Regions from separate parts of the Streptomyces sp. NPDC111507 genome, predicted to be linked through region 1. Evidence: riboswitches for the same ligand, from Rfam matches in the RefSeq annotation. Region 1 holds a riboswitch; the other holds the start of a gene.
The links. Region 1 has a riboswitch for cyclic di-AMP ahead of ACZ7M2_RS18165 (transglycosylase family protein). Riboswitches for the same ligand answer to the same signal wherever they lie in the genome.
Positions count from the first base shown of each region.

Region 2: it holds a riboswitch for cyclic di-AMP, as region 1 does, so the genes downstream of both, ACZ7M2_RS46110 (M23 family metallopeptidase) here and ACZ7M2_RS18165 (transglycosylase family protein) in region 1, are expected to answer to the same signal.

Region 1 is NZ_JBVKBU010000004.1:101,559-108,938, forward strand. Features, by position in the region: gene ACZ7M2_RS18145 (Ppx/GppA phosphatase family protein) at 1-459, opposite strand, end outside; gene ACZ7M2_RS18150 (DUF501 domain-containing protein) at 710-1,246, opposite strand; gene ACZ7M2_RS18155 (FtsB family cell division protein) at 1,292-1,768, opposite strand; gene eno (phosphopyruvate hydratase) at 1,870-3,156, opposite strand; gene ACZ7M2_RS18165 (transglycosylase family protein) at 3,494-4,204, opposite strand; cyclic di-AMP (ydaO/yuaA leader) riboswitch at 4,209-4,372, opposite strand; gene ACZ7M2_RS18170 (LysM peptidoglycan-binding domain-containing protein) at 4,556-5,578, opposite strand; gene ACZ7M2_RS18175 (cytochrome P450 family protein) at 5,735-7,018, opposite strand; gene ACZ7M2_RS18180 (globin domain-containing protein) at 7,211-7,380, shown strand, end outside.
Region 2 is NZ_JBVKBU010000021.1:76,955-84,334, reverse strand. Features, by position in the region: gene ACZ7M2_RS46130 (helix-turn-helix domain-containing protein) at 1-647, shown strand, start outside; gene ACZ7M2_RS46125 (DUF6126 family protein) at 707-823, shown strand; gene ACZ7M2_RS46120 (tyrosine-protein phosphatase) at 832-1,629, opposite strand; gene ACZ7M2_RS46115 (alpha-galactosidase) at 1,812-3,893, shown strand; cyclic di-AMP (ydaO/yuaA leader) riboswitch at 4,195-4,353, shown strand; gene ACZ7M2_RS46110 (M23 family metallopeptidase) at 4,356-5,336, shown strand; gene ACZ7M2_RS46105 (rhamnogalacturonan lyase family protein) at 5,579-6,622, shown strand; gene ACZ7M2_RS46100 (DUF6250 domain-containing protein) at 6,619-7,335, shown strand.

The DNA of each region.
Region 1 (7,380 bases):
GTCGTCACCGACGACCAGTTCGGTGGACCCGCCGCCGATGTCGACGACCAGGTAGGGCCTGGTGAGGTCGTGCCGGCCCGTCAGTTCCTTGGTCGCGCCGGTGAAGGAGAACTCGGCCTCCTCGTCGCCGGTGATGACCTCGGGCTCGACGCCCAGGATGTCCAGCACGCCGCGTACGAACTCGTCCCGGTTCTCCGCGTCGCGGGAGGCGGAGGTCGCCACGAAGCGCAGTCGCTCCGCGCCGTGCCGCTTGATGATCGCCGCGTACTCGCGGCAGGCCTCGAAGGTGCGCTCCAGGGCCTCGGGGGCGAGGCGTCCGGTGCGGTCGACGCCCTGGCCGAGCCGGACGATCGTCATCCGGCGGTCCAGATCGACGAGTTCTCCCGTCACCGGGTTCGCGTCGGCGACGAGGAGGCGGATCGAATTCGTACCGCAGTCGATGGCGGCGACCCTGGTCATCGGTTGTTGTCTCCTGCTCGTGAATTCGTTTCGACGCCGTGCGACCGAGGCGCACGCGGCTCCGGGGCGAAGCCCCGGCTTCGGGGCGCGGGGAACCGCGCGCTCAACCCCCACCCACCCGCAGACAAAACACTCCGGGCACATGGGGATCCGGGGCGAAGCCCCGCCCTGGGGGACGCGGGGAACCGCGCGCTCAACCCCCACCCACCCGCAGACAGATCACGCACCGGGAGGACGCGGCGCAGCCTGCTCACTCCCCCTCGGACGGCGGCTCCGCCGCCACCACGCACGCACCCTTGCGCCACCACTCCGGCAGCATCGCGATCGCCTCGTCGCCCAGCGGATTCACCCCGGGCCCCGCGGCCAGCGAGTGCGCCACCAGCACATGCAGACACTTCACCCGGTCCGGCATCCCACCGGCGCTCGGAAAGCCCGCCAGTACCTCGATGGCGTCACGCCGCGCGATGTAGTCCTCGTGGGCGGCCCGGTACGCGGCGGCCAGCTCGGGATCGGTCGCCAGCCGGTCCGTCATCTCCTTCATGACGCCGTTGGCCTCCAGCGTGCCGATCGCGGAGGCCGCGCGCGGGCACGTGAGGTAGTACGTCGTCGGGAACGGCGTACCGTCCGGCAGCCGGGGCGCCGTCTCCACCACGTCCGGCTGACCGCAGGGACAGCGGTGCGCGATCGCCCGCAGCCCGCGCGGCGGCCGGCCAAGCTGTTGCTTGAAGGCCTCGACGTCCGCGTCGGTCGGCTCGGTGCGCGGGGTGGGCGGCGGGGGCGTTTCCATGCCTGTGCTCAAATCTCTTTCTTCTTCAATTCACCGGTCGTCAGGTCACCGGTCGGAGTGGTCCGACTTGTCGACGCCGTCCCAGACGTTGGCGTACCAGGGGCGGGTTGCCACCCCCAGATCCGTACGCGACTGCTTCGCCGCGTCCGGGTCGATCACGACATATCCGGTCTCGCCCGGCATCACATAGTGCAGCCGTTCCCGGATCTGCTGCTTCGCGTACGCGTCGTCCTGCCACCGCGCCTTGAGGTCACGCAGCTGTTCGACCCGGGCGCGGGCCCGCTCCTGCTGTCGCTCCAGATCGGCGATCTCGGCGCGCTGGGACACGTACTGCCTTATCGGATACGCGAGGGCGACGATCAGAGAACAGAGTACGAGAGCCAGCAGCGCGGCGCGGCCGGTCAGACGTGAGCGGCGGGCCTGGCGCTTGGTCTGCGAGCGGTAGACCCGGGCCGCCGTCTGCTCGCCGAGCAGCTTCAGCCTGGTCGCGGTGGAGAACCGGTCCCGGTCCTTCGCGGCCATGTCCCGCCTCCCGTTCACACGCGCGTACGTCCCCGGACACGGTACGGGACCGGGTACGGGGACGTACGTACGACTGGCTAAGGCTTGACCCTCTGCGGGTGTCAGCCCTTGAAGCGCGGGAAGGCGCTGCGGCCCGCGTACACCGCCGCGTCGTCGAGGATCTCCTCGATGCGCAGCAGCTGGTTGTACTTGGCGACGCGGTCCGAGCGGGCCGGGGCGCCGGTCTTGATCTGGCCGCAGTTCACCGCGACGGCGAGGTCGGCGATGGTGACGTCCTCGGTCTCGCCGGAGCGGTGGGACATCATGCACTTGAAGCCGTTGCGCTGGGCCATCTCGACGGCGTCCAGGGTCTCGGTCAGCGAGCCGATCTGGTTGACCTTGACGAGCAGGGCGTTCGCGGAGCCCTCCTCGATGCCGCGGGCCAGGCGCTCCGGGTTGGTGACGAAGAGGTCGTCGCCGACGATCTGGACCTTGTCGCCCAGCTTCTCGGTGATGACGTTCCAGCCGGCCCAGTCGTCCTCGTACAGCGGGTCCTCGATGGAGACCAGCGGGTACGCGGAGACGAGCTCCTCGTAGTACTCGGTCATCTCGGCGGCCGAGCGGGACTTGCCCTCGAACTCGTACTTGCCGTCCTTGTAGAACTCGGACGCGGCGACGTCGAGCGCGAGCGCGATCTGCTCACCGGGGATGTAACCGGCCTGCTTGATGGCCTCGAGGATGAGGTCGAGCGCGGCGCGGTTCGACTCCAGGTTCGGGGCGAAGCCGCCCTCGTCGCCCAGGCCGGTGGACAGGCCCTTGGTCTTCAGCACCTTCTTGAGGGTGTGGTAGACCTCGGCGCCCCAGCGCAGGGCCTCGGAGAAGGACTCCGCGCCGATCGGGGCGATCATGAACTCCTGGATGTCCACGTTGGAGTCGGCGTGCGAGCCGCCGTTCAGGATGTTCATCATCGGAACGGGCAGCAGGTGCGCGTTCGGGCCGCCCAGGTAGCGGAAGAGGGGGAGGTCGGACGCCTCGGAGGCGGCGTGCGCGACGGCGAGCGAGACGCCGAGGATGGCGTTGGCGCCGAGCGAGCCCTTGTTGTCGGTGGCGTCCAGGTCGAACATCGCCTGGTCGATCAGGCGCTGCTCGGTGGCGTCGTAACCGACGAGCTCCGGGCCGATCTGCTCGATGACGGCGAGGACGGCCTTCTCGACACCCTTGCCGCCGTAACGGTTGGGGTCACCGTCACGCAGTTCGATGGCCTCGAAGGCGCCGGTGGACGCACCGGACGGAACGGCGGCACGACCCGTGCTGCCGTCGTCGAGGCCGACCTCGACCTCGACCGTGGGGTTGCCTCGGGAGTCCAGGATTTCCCGGGCTACGACGACGTCGATGGACGGCACGAGCATCTCCTTCTGGGATGTGACGCGGGTACGCGGAGCCTGTGATGGCTTCGCGACATGAGCCTAACCGCCCCGGGGGGATCGGCCAGCCGGTCGCCCACCCCTTGGGCAGAACTGAACGTACACATTGTTCCAGAACGGAACAAAAACGGGTACGGAAATCTGGGTACGAAACGCTCCGTACGAAATGCCGGAGACGAAAAACCCCGCTCCGGCGCGTACGGGGGAACACGCACCGGAGCGGGGAGCCCGTGGGGACGGGGGCGACCCTCACCGGGGTCTCCAGTGTGGAGACCCCTTTTATGTGGGACCTGTCATTCAGCTGGGGTGAAGCTGCCGATCATCAGCTGAGGTGCAGCTGCTGACCCGGGTAGATGACGTCGGCGTCGTCGACGATGTCCTTGTTCAGCTTGAACAGCTGCTGCCAGCCACCCTTGACCTTCTTCTTCTCGGCGATCGAGCTGAGGCTGTCACCCTTGACGACCTTGTACTCGCCGTCACCCTTCTTGACCTTCTTGCCGGTCGGGGTGGAGACGGTCTTCTGGGCGGCCGGGCGGGACGCCGAACGGGAGGCCGCGGTGTCCGTCGAGCGGGTGGTGGTGCTGGCGCTCGGCGAGCTGTTCGACGAGGAGCTGTTCGAGGAAGACGAGGTCGACGGGGTGCTCGCACCGCCGGTGTACGCGGCGCTCGACAGGCCCGTGCCACAGGTCGGCCAGGCGCCCTTGCCCTGCGCGGCGAGGACCTTCTCGCCGACGGTGATCTGCTGGGACTTGGACGCCTGGTTGGCGGTCGCGGCGTACGCGGTGCCGCCGTACGCGGCCCAGGTGGAGGTCGAGAACTGCAGACCGCCGTAGTAGCCGTTGCCGGTGTTGATGGACCAGTTCCCGCCGGACTCGCACTGGGCGACGGCGTCCCACTGGGAGGCGGTGGCGGCGGAGGCGTTGCCGGCCGCCATCAGCGGAGCGGCGATGGCGACACCGGTGACACCGGCGAGCGTGGCGACACGAGTGGCCTTGGACGGACGGCGGTGCTTGCCCTTGCTGGAAAACAGCATGGAGAGATCCCCTCACCGACGCCTGCGAGGTGAGCTGTCGGGTTCGGGCGGGTGAGTGCCCGGCCGTGCGCTCTGAGCGCTCGGCTTCACCCCAAGCCGCTCCCGGTCAACTACCGGGCGCGGCGCATACCTTGGGTCCCCCGCTCCTGCCTACGGCGCTGACGCGTCGACTGTTCCCGTACGGCCGTTGGCAGGATTCGGCGTTGACGACCGTCGGGGCCCGCTGTGGCGAGCGGTCATGACCGTAAGCAGCCGATCGGCTGAATTCCAAAGACGATCAGGGCCTTTGAGATCCATCTCTCACTCGCGCCAAACCGGACATTACACAGCGAACCGTGACGCGAACTGCCCCTACTTTTGGCCCGATTCGGCACCAACTGCAAGGCTCTGACCGGGAAGGATGAGGTTCGGGTCGACGCCGACCGTCTTCTTGTTCGCTTCGTACAGCTCGGCCCATCCGCCTTCGAGGTCAAGGGCGTCCGCGATGGTCCAGAGATTGTCTCCGGCGCGCACGACGTAGGAGCCGTCGACGACATCGCGGGAGGCGCCGGCGCCGCGCGAGGCATGCCGCCCGGAGGAGTCGTCGCTACGGCCGTCCACGGCGCTGTCGGTGGTGTTCTCGTCCGCGGTGCCGCCGCGGTGGCGTCCCGCACCGGTCGTCGCGTTCTCGGACGTACCGGAAGAGTCGTCGCCCTGGCCGGAGTTGCCCGAGTTATCGCTCTTCGACGCATCCGTGTCGGAGCCGTCCGCCCCCTGGGCGTCGCCGTCGGTGTCGGCCTTCGTCGTGTTCTCGGCCGCCTTCCCGGTCGCCTTCGAGGACGAACCGGATGAAGCAGAGTCAGACGAAGATGAATCGGACTTCGAGCTGGAAGACTTGGACGAGGTTGAATTCTTGGACGAACTGGACGAATCGGAGGAACCGGATGAATCCGCCGTACTGGACGAGTCGTTCGCCACGCCCGTGTCGACCAGGATGTCGCCCGAGTTCTTGCTCAGCCCGGAGAGCGGTCCGCAGGTCGGCCAGGGGGTGACGCCCTGGTGGTCGAGAAGCTTCTCGGCGATGGCTATCTGCTGCGAGCGGCTGGCCTCGTCGGCGCTCGACGCGTAGGTGAGGCCGCCGTACTTCTCCCAGTCCGCCTGGCTGATCTGGAGTCCGCCGTAATACCCGTTGCCGCTGTCGGCACTCCACTGGCCGGCGCTCTCGCACTCGGCGACCCGGTCCCACGTGGTGCCGTCGGCCGCGCTCGCGCTGGTGGCACCGAGCAACGGGATCGCGATGGCGGATCCGGTCACTCCTGCCGCGACGATGAGGGCCGGGGCCTGACGGGGGCGACGATGGCGGCCGTTCCCGGAGAGCATGCGGAAGCCTTTCACGTGACAGCAGGTGACTACGCGACGTGTGAGTCGCGTTGACGAGTGAACGTATCCGCACCCGAACACTTGTCACAAGTCGATGCAGCGTAGATCACGTGAAGATCACAGAGTTGAGTGCGCGTCAGGTTTAAGCGCCCGCAGGTGTAGGGTCGCCCGCTATCGCGCGACCGGTACCGGAGGTGTGAACTCCACTGGAAGCGTGCGCAATCCGCGCATAATGAGCCCGCCGCGCCAGCGCAAATCGGCCGAATCTCCCGCGAGTTGAAGGTCGGGGAGTCGGGTGAGGAGGGTGGCGAGCGCGGTCTGGCCCTCCAGGCGGGCGAGCGGGGCGCCGAGGCAGTAGTGGATGCCGTGGCCGTACCCGAGGTGTTGGTTGTCACGGCGGGAGAGGTCGAGCGTGTCCGGCTGTTCGAACCGCGCGGGGTCACGGTCCGCAGCCGCGAGGACCACGAGGACGGGGTCGCCGGGCGCGATGCCCTGCCCGCCGATGCACACGGCCTCGGTGGCGAACCGCCACGTGGCCAGTTCCACCGGCCCGTCGTAACGGAGGAGCTCCTCGACGCCGGTCTCGAGGAGTTCGCGTTCGCGGGCGGCGAGGGACTTCTGGAGGCGCGCGCGCTGCTCGGGGTGGGTGAGGAGGGCGTACGTGCCGTTGCCGATGAGATTGACGGTCGTCTCGAACCCGGCGAAGAGCAGGATGAAGGCCATGGCGGCGGCCTCGTTCTCCGTGAGGTGCTCGCCGTGGTCGGACGCGCGGATGAGACCGGAGATGAGGTCCTCACCGGGCGCGGGCGTGTCGGGAAGGCCTTCCCGCTTCTTGTGGATGAGTTCGAGCAGATACCCGCGCATCTTCTTGACCGACCGCGCGACCCCGCCCCGCGGTCCGCCACCGTGCCGGATCATCATCCCCGCCCAGTCCCGGAAGTCGTCCTGGTCCTCGCGGGGCACGCCCAGCAGGTCGCAAATGGCGTAAATGGGAAGCGGGAACGCGAACTCGTGGATCAGATCGGCGGAACCCTTCTCCGCGAAATGGTCGATCAGCTGATCGGTGAGTTCCTGCACGCGTGGCGCGAACTCGGCCACGCGTCGCGGCGTGAACGCCTTCGAGACCAGCCGCCGCAGCCGGGTGTGGTCCGGCGGGTCGATGTTCAGCAGATGCGTCATCAACTCGGCCTTGCGCTCCCCCGGAATACCCGTCTTCCCTTTCGCGTGGGCGGGTTCGTCGTGGTGCGCCGGATTCTTGCTGAGCCGCGCGTCGGCGAGCGCCTGCTTGGCGTCCGCGTACCGCGTCACCAGCCAGGCCTCCACCCCACTCGGCAGCCGCGTCCTGTGTACGGGGGCGTGCTCCCGCAGCCAGGCGTACGCGGGGTACGGATCGCTGGCGAACTCCCAGGTGAAGAGTTCCGGGGCGGGGCTGAACGGCGGCGGCTGATCGGTCACTCCCTGACGGTATCCGGAGGGAGGGGAGGGACGGCGCGGCGGAGGGAGAGGGAGCGGGGTGGGGGCGGTGCGGGGGTGGGGGGCGGCGTGTGTGCGTGAGGGGTGGTGCGGGCCGTGCCCCGTTCATCCCGGGCCATCCCGAAATCGGCTGCTGTTTGACTCCACGGCTCGCCTCCTCCATAAATTCGCGCCGTGGACCCCGAAATACTCAGATCCAGCTTCGCGGTCGTCGAAAGGCGGGCCGAGTTCGCGGTCAAGTACTTCTACTCGCATCTCTTCCGGCACAACCCGGACGTCCGCGGGCTCTTCCCCCTGGACTTCCCGGAGGACATGGAGCGACAGCGGGACCGGTTGTTCGCGGC
Region 2 (7,380 bases), on a different contig from region 1:
CTGTCGAGCCGGGGGCGGCCGCCACACCGCCCGAGTCCGCAGCAGCCGAGGTGCTGCCCGCCGTCGCACCGCAGCTGCGTGCGCTGCGCCGCCGGGCCGCGCTCACCCTGGAGGCCGCGGCCGGCGCCGCCGGCCTTTCGGCTGCCCACCTCTCCCGACTGGAGACGGGGCAGCGCCAGCCCTCGCTGCCGATGCTGCTCGCACTCGCTCGTATCTACGGTACGACGGTCTCGGAGCTGCTGGGCGAGACGGTCGCCGAACGGGACGCGATCGTTCGGGCCGCCGACATGGAGCCGACGAAGGCGGGCGGCTGGACCTACTGGCAGGCCGGTGCCCCGGGCCGCGGAATGCAGGCCCTGCGGGTGCACGTCCCCTACGGCTCGCAGGGCGACATCGTGCGCGTCCACCCCGGTGAGGAGTGGCTCTACGTCCTCCAGGGGCGGCTGCGGCTGCGCCTCGGGGACACCGCCCAGGTGCTCGCCCCCGGGGACAGCGCGCACTTCGACTCGCTGACCCCGCACCGCATCGCGGCCGCCGATCAGTCGGGGGCCGACCTCCTCTTCGTACACACCCTGCTGCAGAGCCCCACCGCCGCGCTGTGTCTCGGCCCGGCGGCAGGGCACCCGACCATGGGAGAGCTGTCATGACGGAATCCACCCAACCCCCGGAGTCCACGGAATCCGCCGACCCCGCCACTCGGCGGCGCATGGTCGAGAAGTTCCCCCGCGCCCTGTGGGTACGTCTCTTCATCTACATCGCCGTCGGCCACCTGTTCGCGGCCTTCATCTATCTGCTGTTCGAGCTGGGCGGGCAGAACCAGTAGCCCAGGGTTCAGTCCAGCAGGCGCTCGCGCAGCCGCTCCCGCTGCTCGGGCGTGACCCCCAGCCCCTGCTCCAGGTAGGCGTCGATGCCGCCCCAGGTCTCCTCGATCGTCTCGAAGGCCGCGGTCAGATACTCGGCGCGGGCGTCGAACAGGGGACTGAGCAGCTCCATGACCTCGGGGGAGTGGGCCGCTTCCGGGGAGCCGCTGCGGCGCACCTTGTAGCGGCGGTGCGTCGCGTTCGACTCCAGGTAGTCGGCCACGATCGCGTCGCGCTCGACGTCGAGGGCGAGGAGCGTCACGGCTATGGAGAGACCCGCGCGGTCCTTGCCCGCCGCGCAGTGCATCAGCGCGGGCACGCTGTCCTCGGCCAGGGCGTGCAGCACGTGGGAGTGCTCGGCCGTGCGTTCCTTGACGATCGTGCGGTAGGAACCGATCATCCGGTTCGCCGCCTTGCCGTCGCCGAGGTGCCCGCGCAGCTGTTCGACGTCACCCTCACGGACCATCTTCCAGAACTCGCTGCCGTCGGCAGGGTCGGTGAGCGGAAGGTTCACGTTCCGTACGCCCGGCAGATCGACGTCCGGCCCCTCCAGCTTCTGGTCCGCGGCATTGCGGAAGTCGAAGATCGTGTGCAGCCCGAGAGAGGAGAGGAACGCGGCGTCCTCCTCCGTGGCGTGCGCGAGATGACCACTGCGGAACAGCCGTCCGTAGCGCACTCGCCGGCCGTCCACGGTGGGCAGGCCGCCCACGTCTCGGAAGTTGCGCACTCCGGCCAGCTCCGGCTCGGTCGACGGCACCTGCTGCGTCACGGGGGCTCCTCCCATTGGACCGCCGGCGCTGCTCGGCGACGCTCGCCGACGGGAATCGCGCTTTCGACGATACGACATGGGTTCCTCAGGCAATGAAGTTGTCCACAGCCGTTGCCTCCCGGGTGAGACGCCGTTGATGATGTTGGCGATTGAGTGCGGATGTTCGAATCTGTGAGGGTTTGATGATCGATATCGGCGAAGATGGTCGTACGTGGCTTCTCTCGGGTCCCACGAGCAGCTACGCACTACGGCTGACCGACCTCGACGAACTGCTCCATGTCCACTGGGGGCCACGGATCACCCTCGCCGACGCCGAGTCGCTGGCCGCCCTGCCCGGCCCGCCGTACCGGCCCTTCGAGTCCCGGCTCGACGGGCGCGAGGAGTATCCCGTCGAGGGCGGCCCCCGCTTCGTACGCCCGGCGCTGTCCGTACGGACACAGGAGCGGCGCGGCACCGAGTGGCGTTTCGAGACATCCTTCGTGGAGCGACACGCCGACGGCGACGAACTGCGGCTGCGCTTCGCGGACGACGGGCTCGGCATCACCCTGCACTACCGGATGCGCGGCGACGTCGTCGAGCGCTGGGTGACCCTGGCCAACGAAGGACCTTCCCTGGAGCTGCTGCGCGCGGACTCCGCGACCTGGACGCTGCCCGAGCGCGACGGGTGGCGCCTCTCCCAGCTGCACGGGCGGTGGGCGGCCGAGTCCCGGCTCGCGCGCTCCCCCCTCACCTACGGTGAGAAGGTCATCGGCAGCCGCCGCGGGCACACCGGGCACCAGCACCTGCCGTGGGTCGCGCTGGACAGCGGGGCGAGTGAGGAGAGCGGCGAGGTCTACGGGTGCGCGCTCGGCTGGTCGGGCTCGTGGCGGATCTGCGTGGCCCAACTCCCCGACGCGCGCGTGCAGGTCTCCGGCGGCGCCGGGTACGACGACTCCGGACTGCTGCGCCTGGAGGCGGGGGAGTCGTACACCACCCCCGTCTTCGCGGGGCTGTGGAGCGACGGCGGCTTCGGCGCGGCGAGCCGGACGTGGCACGCGTACCAGCGGGCGTTCGTGATCCCGGACGCGGACCAGGACCGGCCGGTGCTCTTCAACTCCTGGGAGGCCACCCACTTCGACATCTCCGAGGAGCGGCAGCGGGAGCTGGCCCGGCGGGCCGCGGAGATGGGCGTCGAGCTGTTCGTCGTCGACGACGGCTGGTTCGGGGCAAGGACGAGCGACCGCGCCGGGCTCGGCGACTGGGCCCCCAACCCGGACCGCTTCCCGCAGGGACTGAAGCCGCTCGCCGACGACGTGCACGCGCTCGGCATGCAGTTCGGGATCTGGGTCGAGCCGGAGATGGTCAACCCGGACAGCGAGCTGTACCGCGCGCACCCTGACTGGGTGCAGTTCCAGCCGGGGCGGACCCGGACGGAGTTCCGCAACCAGCTCGTACTCAACCTCGCCCGACCGGATGTCCAGGAGTACCTGTGGGAGCAGCTCGACGGCCTGCTCTCGAGCGCCCCGATCGACTATGTGAAGTGGGACTTCAACCGCTGCTTCACGGACGCCGGTTGGCCCGGCGAGCCGTATCCGCAGAAACTGTGGGTCGAGCACGTGGAGGCCCTGTACGGGCTCCTGGACCGGCTGCGCGCCGAGCATCCAGGGGTCGCCTTCGAGTCCTGTTCGGGCGGTGGCGGCCGGATCGACCTCGGCGTCATGGCGCGTACGGACCAGGTGTGGACCTCCGACAACACCGACCCGCTCGACCGGCTCGCCATCCAGCACGGCTTCAGCCAGATCCACCCGGCCCGGATCATGGCCGCCTGGGTCACCGACAGTCCGAACGCGCAGCTCAACGGTCGGATCAGTTCGCTGCGCTTCCGGTTCGTGAGCGCCATGGCCGGGGTGCTGGGGGTCGGCGGTGACCTGGCCGACTGGAGCGAGGCGGACCTCGTCGAGGCGCGGGAGTGGGTGGAGCTCTACAAGGAGATTCGGCCGGTCGTGCAGCGCGGCGACCTCTACCGGCTGCGGCCTCCGGAGGGCGGGCTGAGCGCCGTGCAGTACGTCCACGGCGACGAGACCGTCGTCCTCGCCCTGCTCCAGGCCCAGCGTCACGGCGAGCCGGTCGCCCCGCTCCGGTTGCGCGGGCTCGATCCGAGCGCCGCGTACGAATGCCGCGAAACGGGCGAAGTGCACCGAGGTGCGGTGCTGCTGCATCACGGGTTGCGGACGAGGCTGCGCGGGGACTTCGATGCGGCAGTTGTCCGACTACGCCGTATGTGAGCGATCTGTCCTTATTGATGCCTTAATTCTAATTGGAGCTGGAATAAAGGACCGTGGTGTGACCTGCGTGAGCAGCGTCATATTCGTGACGATGCGTTGCGGGCCCGCTTTCTCGATCCGCCCGAATTCCCGGGCGGGTCGAGAGGTGGCGGAGGTCATTGTCCACGGAGGGTGACCGGAATTCCGGCCTGGATCAAGAAAGGCATGCACGCAGAAAAGCCACATGGTTGGCGATGCGCCCCCATCTCGCTTACGTTCGCCCTCAATCCGGACGGACGCCCAATCCTGCCGCCGCCCGGTATCCGCACACCCACCGGTAACCGGCAGGAGCGGGGGACCCACAGGTACCACGCCTGTTCCGGTCTCCGGAACGGCTAGGGGTATAGCCGCGCAGCCGCGTGGCCGGGCATCTCCAGCCCGCACCCGACAGCTCACCCCGCAGGCGCCGGAGAGGAATTCTTCATGCCCGCGAAGGGTAAGCACCGCCGACCCAAGTCCCAGCGTTTCTCACGCTCGATCGCCGTGGCCGGAACCGGTGGCGCCGCCCTCGCGCTGCCGCTGATGGGGGCCGCCGGTGCCCATGCCGCGACGCCGACGGCCGCGGTTTCGTCCACTCCGGAAAAGACCGCGACCATTTACGGCGCGGCGGTTTCGGAAAAGACCGTGACGGTTTCGGAAAAGACGGCGACGACGTCCACGGTCTCGACGAAAACCTATTCGGTGAAGGCCGGCGACTGGCTCTCCAGGATCGCCGAGCGGCAGCACGTCAGGGGCGGCTGGCAGAAGCTCTACTCCGACAACCGCCAGGCCATCGGCAGCGACCCCTCGCTGATCCACCCCGGTCTGAAGCTCACGATCGGCGAGAGGGCCGCGTCGACCGACGACACCGAGCCGTCGACCAAGACGTCCACGCAGTCGTCCGCCAAGACGTCCACGCGGTCGTCGGCGCAGTCGGCCACCGGGTCGTCCGGCGCGGCGGACGCGCCCAAGACCCAGGCCGCCGCCCCCCGGGCCACCGGCACCGCCACCGACACCGGTTACACCCTGCCGGTCGGGGGCGCCACCATCGGCACCGGCTACAAGGTCGCCGGCAGCATGTGGTCCAGCGGCTATCACACCGGCGTGGACTTCGTGGTCCCGACCGGCACCACCATCAAGGCCGTCGCCGCCGGCACCGTCGTATCGGCCGGCTGGGGCGGCGCGTACGGCAACCAGGTCGTCATCCAGCACGCCGACGGCCGGTACTCGCAGTACGCCCACATGTCCGCCCTGTCCGTCTCGGCGGGCCAGACCGTGACCGAGGGCCAGCAGATCGGCCTCTCCGGCGCGACCGGCAACGTCACCGGTCCGCACCTGCACTTCGAGATCCGCACCACCCCGAACTACGGCTCGGACATGGACCCGGTCGCGTATCTGCGCTCGCACGGTGTCGCCGTCGGCTGACACCCGCCGCGCCTCTCACGTCTTCGAGGGTCGGACCCCGCGATCGCGGGGTCCGACCCTCGGCGTTTCGCCACGCGTCTCGGCGTGGTCCTTTCATGATCGGCACATTGCGGCCTTGTGGCACCTGCGCACGAGGTCTCGACACGGTGCGAGTGGGGCTTCACAGTGATCTCCGTAAGCGCTTTCTGCGTCTTCGGCGGCGGCATCGCGACCGTCGTCGCCACCGCAAGGAGCACGCCATCGTGAGACCTCGAAGACTCGGCGTCGGCACCGCCGCCGCGCTGCCGGCCGGTCTGGTCGCCGCGCCCTCGCACGCCACCGAACAGCATCCGCCGCCGCGCCGGATCGTGGAGAACCTGGACCGCGGTCTGGTCGCCGTCCCCTCGGGCAAGGGCACCTTCCTGAGCCGGCGGTTACTCGGCACGGAGTACGCGCTCCGCCCAGTTCTCGGCTCCGCTCGAACAGGGGGTGCCCCCACCGGGGACGCGATCGCGTTCACCGTGTACAAGGGCGGACGGCGGCTCGACCAGGCGCCGGTCACCCGGTCGACCACGTACCAGGACGACAGCCGGGGCACCGGCACCTACACCGTGCGTGCCGTCGTCAACGGCCCTGAGCGGAAGCCGAGTTCGGCGGCGCCCGACCTCGCGCGGGGCTACGCCGAGATTCCGCAGGCCGCCGCCGACGGATACACCGTGCAACACGCGTGGCCCGGTGACCTCGACGTCGGCCGGGGCAGCGCCGCCGACATCGACCCCGGCCACCCCGGCTACGCGTACTGGACCTCCACCGCCGACGTCACCCGCCCAGGCGCGGGCGTCTTCAACGTCCAGGACGGAAAGGTCTCCACGACCACGCCCGGCGTCAACTTCCGCATCTGGTGGGACGGCGACAAGGGCGCCGAACTCCTCGCGTGCACGCACGTCGACAACACGCACGTCGACAAGCGGGATCCGAAGGCCGAGACCAGCACGCGCCTCCTCGACCCGGCCGGTGTCGTCTCCGGCGCCCGCAACGCGACCCCGTTCTACGGCGACCTCCTCGGTGACTGGCGCGAGGAGATCCTCGCCGAGACCGGCGACCACACCGCGCCGCGCCTGTACACCACCACCGAACCGACGAAGACCCGTATCCACACGCTCGCCCAGAACCCCGGCCACCACCTCGGCCGGATCGTGCGCGGCTGTCTCCAGTCGACGTACACGGACTACCACCTGGGCACCGAGACCCGGCGGGTGCCGAAGCCCGCCATCACCACCGCCGCTCGCACAGAAGGAACCTCATGACCACCCGCAGAGCCTTCGCGACCCTCGCCGCCGGTGCCGCGCTGTCGACGCTCGTCCCTGCCACCGCCGCGAGCGCCACGCCGCGCCACCGTCGCGGCCGGCTCATCGCCCACGACGGCTTCCGCCGCGGCCTCGGCCAGTGGGTCACCGAACTGCAGGACGGCGGCACGGTCACCGCCTCACACGGCGTCCTGGACATCGACGTACCGAGCGGTGCGACGGTCTGGTTCAAGCAGCGGCTCGAGGGGCCGTACGTCATCGAGTACACCGCCACACCCGTCTCCGAGGGTGGCGTCAACGACCGGGTCTCCGACCTCAACAACTTCTGGAACGCCGTCGACGTCCGCTCCCCGGACGACCTCTTCGCCACTCCCCGGGGCGGCGCCCTGGCCGAATACGACTACCTGAAGACGTACTACGTCGGATACGGCGCCAACACCAACACGACCACGCGGCTGCGTCGGTACGTGGGGGAGCCGGGCGTCCGCCCACTCGTCTACGACTACACGGAGCCGCTGCTCACGGCCAACGAGCCGCATCGTGTCCGGGTCGTCTCGGACGGCTCCACGGTCCGCTGGTGGAACAACGGACGGCTCGTTTTCGACTACGTCGACCCGGAGCCGTACACGAGTGGGCACTTCGCGTTCCGGACCACATGGAGCCACTTCCGGATCGAGGGCTTCCAGGTGTGGCGGCTGTTCAACCACTCCTGACAGAGCCTTATTCCGGATTCGGTCACACTTTACGAGTGGCTTATC